2 regions of the Cupriavidus sp. HE11 genome follow, and region 1 is predicted to be linked to the other one. Evidence: predicted binding sites of a transcription regulator. Region 1 holds the regulator's gene; the other holds the start of a gene.
What was found. The regulator sigma-54, encoded in region 1, starts transcription at its own class of promoters, with help from an activator protein. The targets are predictions, from matches to a motif close to TGGCANGNAANCTGCTTT.
Positions count from the first base shown of each region.

Region 2: a site for sigma-54 is predicted at 2,180-2,197, ahead of ACOABP_RS14270 (circularly permuted type 2 ATP-grasp protein). Genes of this name have one in related genera too.

Region 1 is NZ_CP184464.1:2,291,183-2,297,021, forward strand. Features, by position in the region: gene hprK (HPr(Ser) kinase/phosphatase) at 1-963, opposite strand, end outside; gene ptsN (PTS IIA-like nitrogen regulatory protein PtsN) at 1,032-1,487, opposite strand; gene hpf (ribosome hibernation-promoting factor, HPF/YfiA family) at 1,987-2,340, opposite strand; gene ACOABP_RS10680 (RNA polymerase factor sigma-54) at 2,391-3,872, opposite strand; gene lptB (LPS export ABC transporter ATP-binding protein) at 4,050-4,850, opposite strand; gene lptA (lipopolysaccharide transport periplasmic protein LptA) at 4,874-5,518, opposite strand; gene lptC (LPS export ABC transporter periplasmic protein LptC) at 5,583-5,839, opposite strand, start outside.
Region 2 is NZ_CP184464.1:3,072,398-3,078,236, forward strand. Features, by position in the region: gene edd (phosphogluconate dehydratase) at 1-1,461, shown strand, start outside; gene ACOABP_RS14265 (gluconokinase) at 1,627-2,151, shown strand; gene ACOABP_RS14270 (circularly permuted type 2 ATP-grasp protein) at 2,393-3,868, shown strand; gene ACOABP_RS14275 (alpha-E domain-containing protein) at 3,902-4,855, shown strand; gene ACOABP_RS14280 (transglutaminase family protein) at 4,938-5,768, shown strand.

The sequences.
Region 1 (5,839 bases):
GCGACCCTGGCCCCGCGACACCACGTCGGCCTGCATGGCAGCACGCTGGCGGTCCATGAAGTCGCGCAGCGTGTCGATGCCGCGCAGGCGCAGGATCGTGTTGCGCACGGCGGCTTCCACCAGAACGGCCAGGTTGCGGCCGGCTGCCACCTGGATCTTCACCATGTGGATCGGCAGCCCCAGCACATCGAGGTACTGGGAATCGAGCGGCAGCCGCTCGAACTCGCCGTCGTTGCGGCGCACCAGTTGCACCACGAGCTTGAGCTTCATCTTCCGGCGCACCGCCGTTTCGCCAAAGATCGTCTTGATATCGAGCAGGCCCAGGCCGCGCACTTCCAGCAGGTTCTGCAGCAGGGGCGGGCAGCGGCCTTCGATGAAATCAGGGCCCAGCCGGACAAAATCGACGGCATCGTCGGCCACCAGGCCATGGCCGCGCGAGATCAGTTCCAGACCCAGTTCGCTCTTGCCCAGGCCCGATTCGCCCATGATCAGCACGCCCATGCCCAGGATGTCGAGGAACACCCCGTGCATCGTCACGCGCGGTGCCGAGATGCGCGACAGGTACAGGCGCAGGTGATCGATCACGGCCGCCGAGGACACCGGCGTCGTGAACAGCGGGGTCGACGAGCGCGTGCAACGCAATTCCAGGTCGGGCGGGGGCTCCATGCCATCGGCCACCACCAGGAACGGAGGCTCCAGCAGGATCAGCTCGCCCATCTGGCGCTTGCGCGGTTCGTCGTCCAGTCGCTGGTAATACTGGATCTCGGGCTTGCCCAGTACCTGGATCCGGTTCGGGTGGATCAGGTTCAGGTGGCCCACCAGGTCGGCGGCCGAAGTGGCTTCGCGAGCGAATTCGACATCGAAGGCACGGTCGGCCCCTTCCAGACCGGCGACCCACGACAGTTTGATGTCGGCTGCGTTGTCGTCGAAGATCGACTGCGAGGTGACGCCGGTGAGTTCCATGCGGGATGACTTTCTACGAGGGGGCGGGGTATGGCTTCAGCCGGCCAGCCAGGCCAGCCGGCGGATCGTCACGGATGCCATTCGGTCAGCAACTGGTGGACGGCTTCGGGCGTGGGCAGCGTGGCCAGGCCTTCGCGCATCTCGCGATCCGACAGCAATTGTGCGATTTCCGAGAGAATTTCGAGGTGCTGCTGCGTGGCCTGTTCGGGCACCAGCAGGAAAATCAATAGCGAGACCGGCTTGCCGTCGGGCGATTCGAACGGAATCGGTTCGGCCAGGCGCATGAAGCCGGCCAGCGGCTGCTTCAGGCCCTTGATGCGGCCGTGCGGAATGGCCACGCCGGCACCCAGGCCAGTCGAGCCAAGCGATTCGCGCGCGAAAAGGTTGTCCGTGACGGTGGCCCGGGCCACACCATGGTTGTTCTCGAACAGGAGCCCGGCTTGCTCGAAGACCCGCTTCTTGCTGGTGACGGTGACGTCGAGGTGGATGTTGCCGGGTGGCAGCAATTTGGCCAAACGATTCATGGGCGATGCACGAGAAGTCAGGTTGGCGATACGGCGCACAAATGCCGTCCCGCCGGATGGGGCAATTCAGGATATCGAGTGCTTGGTGGACGCACGCATTGGAGCGTCCGGCTCATTATAGAGCAGGGCTACAGCGCGCTTGTGCGCTGCAGCGCCGGCGCCGCGGGTGGTGCCGCGGTTGGCCGGCCGGATTGCCCACCCGGGTATTGCCGCCAGCGCCTGCATGATCTTCCGTCATGCGGTATGCCGTGCGGGTCACCGGGACCGTTCTGCCTGTCGTTATTGTATGGCGCAGCATACACCGAGCCGCGCAAGATGCGAACACCCCCGGTGAATCAAATGGTTTCTGCCGTGGCGCGAAGGTAACGGAGAGTTTCGGCCTGCCGGGAGCGTGCACCCATCAAAAAAGCCGCGCATCTGCGCGGCTTTGCTCTCTTCCTATCAGTCCTTTCGGGGGATGTTCAAGTCCACCTGGAGGGGCAGTTCACGGGTTGCCAGCCTATTGTTGCTGTAGTTGGGCTTCAGCCATCTGGTACTTGACCGCTTCCCGGTCATGGCCTTGCACGCGGTCCTTGTAGCGGATCACCTGCCGGTCGAGCTTGTCGACCAGACAGTCGATCGCGGCGTACAGGTCTTCATGGTGCGCTTCGACGAAGATGTCCTTGCCCTTGAGATGAAGATTGATTTCCGCGTACTGACGCTTGTCCTTTTCCTTGTGGTTGTCGACAGATAGCAGCACGCTCACGCCAATGACCTGATCGAAATGTCTGACAATTCGCTCCAGTTTCGTTTCCACATACTCACGCAGCGGCGGCGTGATGTCGAGGTGGTGTCCACTGATCTTGAAGTTCATAGCGCTTCTCCTTCTGAAAGAGCCGCACCAGGCAGGCGGTTGCGGCTCGGCTACAAAGACTTGCGGAGATTCACTGCGGGGATCTTCAGCGCTTCGCGGTATTTGGCCACCGTGCGGCGTGCGACCACAAAGCCCTGTTCGCCCAGCAATTCGGCGATGCGGCTGTCGGAAAGAGGATTCCTGGGGTCTTCGGCTCCTATCAGTTGCTTGATCAGCGCGCGGATCGCCGTGGATGAGGCCGCGCCGCCCGTCTCCGTGGAGACGTGGCTACCAAAGAAGTACTTCAACTCGAAAGTACCCATTGGCGTGGCCATGTATTTGTTCGTAGTCACCCGGGAAATGGTCGACTCATGTAAACCGAGTGTATCGGCTATTTCCCGCAAAACCAAGGGGCGCATTGCTATTTCGCCGTGCGAAAAGAAGTTCTTCTGACGCTCCACAATTGCCTGCGCCACACGCAGGATCGTGTCGAATCTCTGCTGAATGTTCTTGATGAGCCACCGGGCTTCCTGCAGCTTCTGCTGCAGGCCCGCCGCACCCGCTTCTCCTTTTGCACCGCGCAAAATCTGCGCGTACATGTCGTTGATGCGCAGGCGCGGCATGACGTCCGGATTCAGCTGTGCAATCCAGCTGCTGCCGCTCTTGCGCACGAACACGTCGGGCACCACGAAATCCGCTTCGGGGCGGCTGTACGCATGCCCCGGGTACGGTGCCAGCGAGCGGATCAGATCGTGCGCCGCCTTTAGTGCAATTTCGTCAACCTGCAGCGCTTTCTTGAGACGCGTGTAATCCCTTACGGCCAGCAGTTCAAGATGATGGTTGACGATGGACAGGGCCAGTTCGCGTTGCGGATGCTGCAGCCGCTTCAGTTGCAGGCTCAGGCACTCGGCGGCATTGCGCGCGCCCACGCCCGGCGGATCGAAGCTCTGCAGCAGCGTCAGCATGGCCTGCACTTCCTCGATCTCGAATTCCAGCTCTTCGGGCAGTTCGGTGCAGATTTCCTCGAGTGACGCACTCAGGTATCCGTCGTCGTCGAGCGATTCGATCAGAAAAATGGCCAGGCCCTTGTCGCGCGCCGAAATCTTCAGCGGCGTCAGCTGTTCCATCAGGTATTCGCGCAGCGTGGGGTCCGCATCGCGTAACTGCATCGGCGTCTTTTCGTCTTCGTCGTTCTGCGGACGGCGAGCGAAGTCGTCCAGGCTCCAGTCGCTGCCATAGTCTTCGCTCGCGGAATCGCTAAAACCTTCTTCGTCGCCGCCAGCCGCGTGCTCGGCGCGGTCGTCACCGTTGGCCTGCGGCTCGGCCGGGGCCGGCGCCGGGGCGCTCTGCAGGTTGACGGAGCCGTCCGCCGCCACGCGCAGCGGGCTTTCGATCCAGTCGTTCTCGCGTTCAAGCAGCGGGTTTTCCGTCAGCGCCTGTTCCACTTCCTGTTGCAGTTCGAGCGTGGAAAGCTGCAGCAGCCGGATGGACTGTTGCAGTTGCGGCGTCAGGGCCAGATGCTGGGAGAGGCGGAGCTGAAGCGAAGGTTTCATGCGACCTATTCTATGCGCATCTTTCCGTTGTTGGAACGGAATTTGCTACAACCTATCGCTTCGGCTTCCTGATCGGAAACGGCTTTGGAAAAACCGTTGGCAAGTGCGGTAGAAATGACCTGCCGATGACGTGCCGGATGGCCCGTCGGAAGAGCGGCCGCAAGGGCGGCCGGGGGCTTACATGCGGAAGTTTTCGCCCAGGTAGACGCGTCGCACCGACTCGTTGGCGATGATTTCCTCGGGCTGGCCGGCGGCCAGCACGGTGCCTTCGCTGATGATGTACGCGTGGTCGCAGATGCCCAGCGTTTCGCGCACATTGTGGTCGGTGATCAGCACGCCGATATTGCGCGCCTTCAGGAAGCTCACGATCCGCTGGATTTCGCCTACGGCGATCGGGTCCACGCCTGCAAACGGCTCGTCGAGCAGGATGAAGCGCGGCGACGACGCCAGCGCACGGGCGATTTCCACGCGGCGGCGCTCGCCGCCCGACAGCGACAGCGCGGGGTTGTTGCGCAGGTGGGCAATCTGCAGGTCGTCCAGCAGCGAATCCAGGCGGCGTTCGATCTCGGCCTTCGGCAGCGGCTTGCCGTTCTCCAGCTGCAGCTCCAGCACCGCGCGGATATTCTCTTCCACGTTGAGCTTGCGGAAGACCGACGCTTCCTGCGGCAGGTAGGACAGGCCCATGCGGGCGCGTTCGTGAATGGCCAGGCCGCTGATGTGCTCGTCGTCGAGGACGATGTCGCCCTCGTCCAGCGCCACCAGGCCCACGATCATGTAGAACGACGTGGTCTTGCCCGCGCCATTGGGGCCAAGCAGCCCCACCACCTCGCCGCTTTTCACATCGAGCGATACGTCCTTGACCACCGTGCGCGTGCCGTAGCGCTTCTTCAGGTGACGCACGACCAGTGTGCTGCTGTCGGTGCGGACGGCGGATGCGTTGGACGGGGCAGAGGCGGCGAGCGTGGCGGTATCGTTCATCAGGACTGGCTGGAGGTAAAACGTTAAGGCTTGGGCGCGGTGGACGGCTTCAGGTCCAGCGGCGCGCTGGACGCGGCCGGGGCGCTGGCGTCCGCGCGGGGCGACAGCACCGCGCGCACGCGGCCCGACGTATTGCCGGCCGTGGTGTTGGCGTCGCCACCGGTGGCGGTGTAATACTCGTTGCGGCTGTCGTAGGTAATTACCGCGCCACGGATTTCGTCGATGATCTTCGCGCCGACGCCGGACACGCGCGCCGCGCGGGCATGGCCGATCAGCTTGTTGATCTCGGACTTGCCGTCGTATTCGATGCGGTCGCCCCAGCCATCGATGTACTCGTCCACGCCATCCCGCTTCTGGCGGATATACGCCTGATGGCCGGGCTTGGCCGTGGCGATGGCGTACTGGTAGCCCTCGGGGTCGGTGCGCAATTCGGCCGCGTCGGACTTCAGCACCATCGTGCCCTTGGTCAGCACCACGTTGCCCGTGAGGGTGTAGATCTGCTTGACGTCATCGTAGCTGGCGTTGTCGGCCTCCAGCACCAGCGGCTTGCCCTGGTCGGCGCGTTCGGCAAAGGCCGGCGCGGCCAGCGTCAGGCCGAGAGCGGCGATGGCAGCCAGCAGGGCGGGCGCGAGGCGGCGACAGGGCGATGTCGTCAGGGATGCAGTCATGTTTGGCGAGTGGTGAGATAAAGACGGCGGCCAGGATGCGCCGGAGCGTTTGCGTCCCCCGGGGTCACTGGGTCCTGGCCTGCCCCTGCGGCGAGTTCATGATGATCGTGCCGCGTACGTTACCCAGCAATTGTACTTCGCGGGTGACGTTGTTGAAGATCATGCCGTTTGCATTCATGACCGACGGGCCGCGCGTCAGCTGTACCGCCTTGTCGGTCTTGACGATGTCGTCATTGACCAGCAACTGGAAGTATTGCGATGCCGCGGTCATGCGCGGGTCCTTGGACGGGTCGACGCCGGCCTGACGGACCACGAACGCAT
Region 2 (5,839 bases), 780 kb from region 1:
TTCGACGCCGCGCTGATGCTGGGCGTCTGCGACAAGATCGTGCCGGGCCTGCTGATGGGCGCGCTGCAGTTCGGCCACCTGCCGGTAGTGTTCGTGCCGGCCGGCCCGATGGCCACGGGGCTGTCGAACAAGGAAAAGGCGCGCGTGCGCCAGCTTTACGCCACGGGGCAGGTCGGGCGCGACGCACTGCTCGAAGCCGAATGCGCGGCCTACCATGGCGCCGGCACCTGCACGTTCTACGGCACGGCCAACAGCAACCAGTTCCTGATGGAAATCATGGGCCTGCACATGCCGGGCGCGGCGTTCGTGCATCCGGACAGCGGCCTGCGCGATGCGCTGACCACGGCGGCGGCGCAGCGCGCGCTGGCGCTGATCGCGCGCGGCCGCGAATACACGCCGCTGGCGCAGATCGTCGACGAGCGGGCCGTCGTCAATGCCATGGTTGGCCTGCTGGCTACGGGCGGTTCGACCAATCACACGATCCACCTGGTGGCGATGGCGCGTGCCGCCGGCATCCTGATCGACTGGAACGACTTCGACCGCCTGTCGGCCGTGACGCCGCTGCTGGCGCGTGTCTATCCGAACGGCTCGGCCGACGTGAACCATTTTCACGCGGCGGGCGGGGTGGCCTATGTGATCGGCCAGCTGCTGGAAGCCGGCCTGCTGCATGAGGATGTGAATACCGTGGTGGGCCGTGGGCTGGCGCGCTATACCGAAGAGCCGGTGATGACCGATGGCGCGCTGCGCTGGCGCGATGGCCCGACCGCCAGCGGCGATACGGCCGTGCTGGCGCCAGCATCGGCACCTTTCTCGGCAGAGGGCGGCTTGCGGCTGATGGCGGGCAACCTGGGGCGTGGCGTGATCAAGGTGTCCGCCGTGGCCGGCGAGCACCGCGTCGTGGAAGCCCCGGCGCGCGTGTTCGATTCGCAGGAGGCGCTGCAGGCCGCATTCGAGGCCGACGAACTCAATCGCGACGTGGTGGCAGTGGTGCGCTTCCAGGGCCCGAATGCCAACGGCATGCCCGAACTGCATCGGCTGACCCCGGCGCTGGGCGCGCTGCAAGACGCCGGCCACAAGGTGGCGCTGGTTACCGATGGCCGCATGTCGGGCGCGTCGGGCAAGGTGCCGGCCGTAATCCATGTGGGTCCCGAGGCACTTGTGGGCGGCGCGCTGGCCCGTGTGCGGGACGGCGACGTCATTCGCGTCGATGCACTGGCCGGTTGGCTCGAGCTGGTCGGCGACGCTGGCGTGCAGGCCGATTTCGCCGCGCGCACGCCGGCACCGGCACCGGCAGACGATTTCGCGAACTTCAGCATGGGCCGTGGCCTGTTCGGGCTGTTCCGGCGCCATGCCCGCATTGCCGAGGAGGGCGGCAGCGCGCTCGACCTGTCCGAGGCCGATGCCGCGCCGTCGGGCACGCCTGGCGCGGCTGTCAAAACCGCGTCCGCCGTCGCACAATAGCCGGACGTCCGGGCAGGCACCGACCCGCTCCGGCCAATCTTTCAGACATTCCGTATTCCCCGTGGCGCTGGCGCGCCGGGGCACCGCCGGGCCACGCCAGTGCGTGGTCGGCGGCTACCGACAAGGGTGGCAATACCACCCGACACCATGTTCGATGGAGCAGACATGATCTATATCCTGATGGGCGTTTCCGGCAGCGGCAAGACCACCGTGGGTCAGTTGCTGGCACAGCAACTGCACTGCGGCTTTCATGATGCCGACACCTTTCACAGCGAGGCCAACAAGGCCAAGATGCACGCCGGCGTGCCGCTGACCGACGAAGACCGCTGGCCCTGGCTGGCGGCCATGCGCGCGGCGATCGATGCCGCCCGCGCCGAGGGTCGCACCCACGTATTCACCTGTTCGGCGCTGCGCCAGACCTATCGCGACCGCCTGACCCCGCCCGATGGCGGCGTGACGTTCGTGTTCATGAAGGGCGACGCCGCCACGATCGGCGGCCGGCTGTCGGCCCGTTCGGACCACTTCTTCAATCCGGCGCTGCTGCAGAGCCAGTTCGAGACGCTGGAAGAGCCGCAGGACGCGCTGGTGCTGGATATCCGCCGCGCGCCCGAAGTCCTGGTCCAGGACATCCTGGCCAAGTGTCCGCCGGAATCCGCCTCCTGCGCGGGCCAGGCAAAGACCGCGCACTGACCTTGCACCATGGCCGGCCTGGCGTGGCTGGCAAGCATCTTGCTAAACCGTGTTGCGTACCGGCGCATGTCTTGTACATGCAACCCCTTGCGGGATTTGCCGGTGCGGATATGCTGGAAGAGTCGACTCGACGAGGCATCGATAAACGGGCGGCCGGCGGAAGTGCCGTGCAGCAAGGCCGAAGAGCAGTCACGCGGCACGGACCGCGGCAGGCGCCCATTTCCACGAAGGAGCGGCCATCATGGCGGCGCGGTTTTTCGACGAGATGCTGGAAGGGCGAGAGGACGGCACGGTAACGGCCGTCGAGGCCGGACAGGTGTTGCCGCCAGGGGCGGTCCGGTCCCACTACCGGAGTTTTGCGGACTGGCTGGGGCGGCAGTCCGCGGCGACGATGGACAACAAGCGCGCGGAGGCGGACCTGATCTTCCGGCGCGTGGGCATCACCTTCGCCGTCTACGGCGACAAGGACGAGTCCAACAGCGGCACCGAGCGGACCATCCCGTTCGACGTGATCCCGCGCGTGTTCCCGGCCAGTGAATGGGCCACGCTGGAGCGCGGCCTGCGGCAGCGGGTGGCGGCGCTGAACCGCTTCATCCACGACATCTATCACGGGCAGGACATTATCCGCGCCGGTGTGATCCCGCCTGACCAGATCTACAACAACGCCCAGTACCGGCCCGAGATGCTCGGCATCGACGTGCCGCGCGACATCTACGCGCATGTGGCCGGCATCGATGTGGTGCGCGCCGGCCAGGGCGAGTTCTACGTGCTGGAAGACAATCTGCGTGTGCCGTCGGGCGTGTCGTACATGCTGGAAAACCGCAAGATGATGATGCGGTTGTTCCCCGACCTGTTCGCGCGCAACCGCGTGGCGCCGGTGGCGCACTATCCCGACCTGCTGCTCGACATGCTGCGCAGCGTGTCGCCGCAGAACATTGCCGATCCCACCGTGGTGGTGCTCACGCCGGGCATGTACAACTCGGCCTACTTCGAGCATGCGTTCCTGGCCCAGCAGATGGGCGTGGAACTGGTGGAAGGCAGCGACCTGTTCGTGGAAGACGACCACCTCTACATGCGTACCACGCAGGGGCCGCAGCGCATCGACGTGATCTACCGCCGCGTGGACGACGACTTTCTCGATCCGCTTGTGTTCCGGCCAGATTCGACGCTGGGCGCGGCCGGGCTGCTGTCGGTCTATCGCGCCGGCAACGTGACGATCTCCAATGCCATCGGCACCGGCGTGGCCGACGACAAGTCGATCTATCCGTATGTGCCGGACATGATCCGCTTCTACCTGGGCGAAGAGGCCATCCTGTCGAACGTGCCCACCTACATGTGCCGGCGGCCGGACGACCTGCAATACGTGCTCGACCATATGGCCGACCTGGTGGTCAAGGAAACCCACGGCGCCGGCGGCTACGGCATGCTGGTGGGCCCGGCGGCGACGAAGGCCGAAATCGACCAGTTCCGCGAGGTGGTCAAGGCCCGGCCCGAGCAGTACATCGCCCAGCCTACGCTGGCGCTGTCCACGTGCCCGACCTATGTGGAATCGGGCATCGCGCCGCGCCATATCGACCTGCGGCCGTTCGTGCTGTCGGGCAAGGAAGTGCGCATGGTGCCGGGCGGCCTGACCCGCGTGGCGCTGCGCGAGGGGTCGCTGGTGGTGAATTCCTCGCAGGGCGGCGGCACCAAGGACACCTGGGTGCTGGAACGCTGAAGCCGAACACACTGATCGCCGGGAGACCCCATCATGCTGAGCCGTACCGCCGACCACCTGTTCTGGATGGCCCGCTACACCGAGCGTGCGGAAAACACCGCGCGCATGCTCGACGTCAACTACCAGACCTCGCTGCTGCCGCAGTCGGCCGAAGTGGCCGAGCAGGGCTGGTGGGCGATGCTCGATATCTCCGAACTGACTCAGGCCTACGACCACAAGTACGGCCTGCTGCACCGTGACGACGTGATCGATTTCATGGTGCGCGACATGACCAACCCGTCGTCGATCATGAGCTGCCTGCGTGCGGCGCGCGAGAATGCGAGGGCGGTGCGGGGGTCGCTGACGACCGAGGTCTGGGAGACAATCAACACCACGTGGCTGGACGTGCAGCGCATGATCGCCGATGGCGAACTGCGCGATGACCCGTCGCGCTTCTTCGAATGGGTCAAGTTCCGTTCGCACCTGGCGCGCGGCGTGCAGTTCGGCACGATGCTCAAGGACGACGCGTTCCACTTCATGCGCCTGGGCACGTTCCTGGAGCGCGCCGACAACACGGCGCGGATCCTGGACGTCAAGTTCCAGGCGTCGGGCCGCGACGACAGCGATCCGAACCGCGAGCAGAACGACTTCTACCACTGGGCAGCCGTGCTGCGGTCGGTGTCGGGCTTCGAGGTTTACCGCAAGATCTACCGCGCCGTGATCACGCCGCAGCGCGTGGCCGAGCTGTTGGTCCTGCGGCCGGACATGCCGCGCTCGCTGGTGTCGAGCATGGACGAAGTGGTGGCGATCCTGGCGCTGGTTTCCAACCAGCAATCGTCGGAGACCGAGCGCCAGGCTGGTAAACTCCACGCCGACCTCAAATACGCGCGCATCGACGATATCTTTGCCGTCGGGCTGCACGCGTACCTGACCAGCTTCCTGGAGCGCATCGGCGATCTCGGCAATGGCATCAGCCGGGATTTCCTCGTGCCGTTGCAGGCCGCCTGAATCGTCTTGCATGTGCCCGATGCGTCATGCATCGGGCCAGTGAAGCACCGGCAGGTGCCGTGCCGGGCGCGCGATACGCATCGTGAAATACAGGATCCACCACAAGACCGTCTACCAATACACCGAACCGGTGCGCCGCAGCGTGCATGAACTGCGGCTGGCCCCGCGCTCGGGGCCGCTGCAGTCGGTGCAGGACTGGCAACTTTCGGCGCCGGGCAACCTGACCGAGGCGCGCGACGGCTTCGGCAATATCGTCCACAACTTCACCATGGCCGGCCCGGCCCGCACCATCGCCATTACCGCTACCGGCGAGGTGGAAGTGCAGGGCGGTGCGGGCCAACATGGCGGCCACCACGCTTTCGTCGATCAGCCAGATTCGGGCGAGTCACGCGTGTCGCCGCTGTATTTTGTGTCGACTACGCCGCTTACGCAGGCCCCGCACGGCATGCAGGCGTTTGCGGCGCCCTATGTGGCGGCCGGCCACGACCTGTCGGCATTGCTGGCCCTGGCGGGTGGCATTGCCGACCGTGTGCGCTACAAGGCCAATACGACCAATGTCGGCACGTCGGCCGCGCAGGCTTTCCAGCTGGGCAGCGGCGTATGCCAGGACCAGGCGCAGGTGATGGTGGCCGCCTGCCGCGCGCTGGGCATCCCGGCTCGCTATGTCAGTGGCTACTTCTATGATCCGGCCGCCACGGCGCTCGCCAGCCATGCCTGGGCCGATGTCTGCCTGGACGCCGGCCGAGGCCTCTGGTGCAGTATCGACGTGACGCACCGCTGTGTGACAGACGCACGCCATGTGCGGCTCGCCGTGGGGCGTGACTACGCCTCCGCCGCACCAATCCGGGGCATCCTGGAGGGCGGTGCCGGCGAAACGCTCGACGTCGATATTGCGATTACGGCCGCTGCCTGAGCGGCCGGTCCGGCCATTCAAACGGCGTAGCGTTTTGCCGAGCGGCTAGAATGCAAATTTGCCGCCTCTCC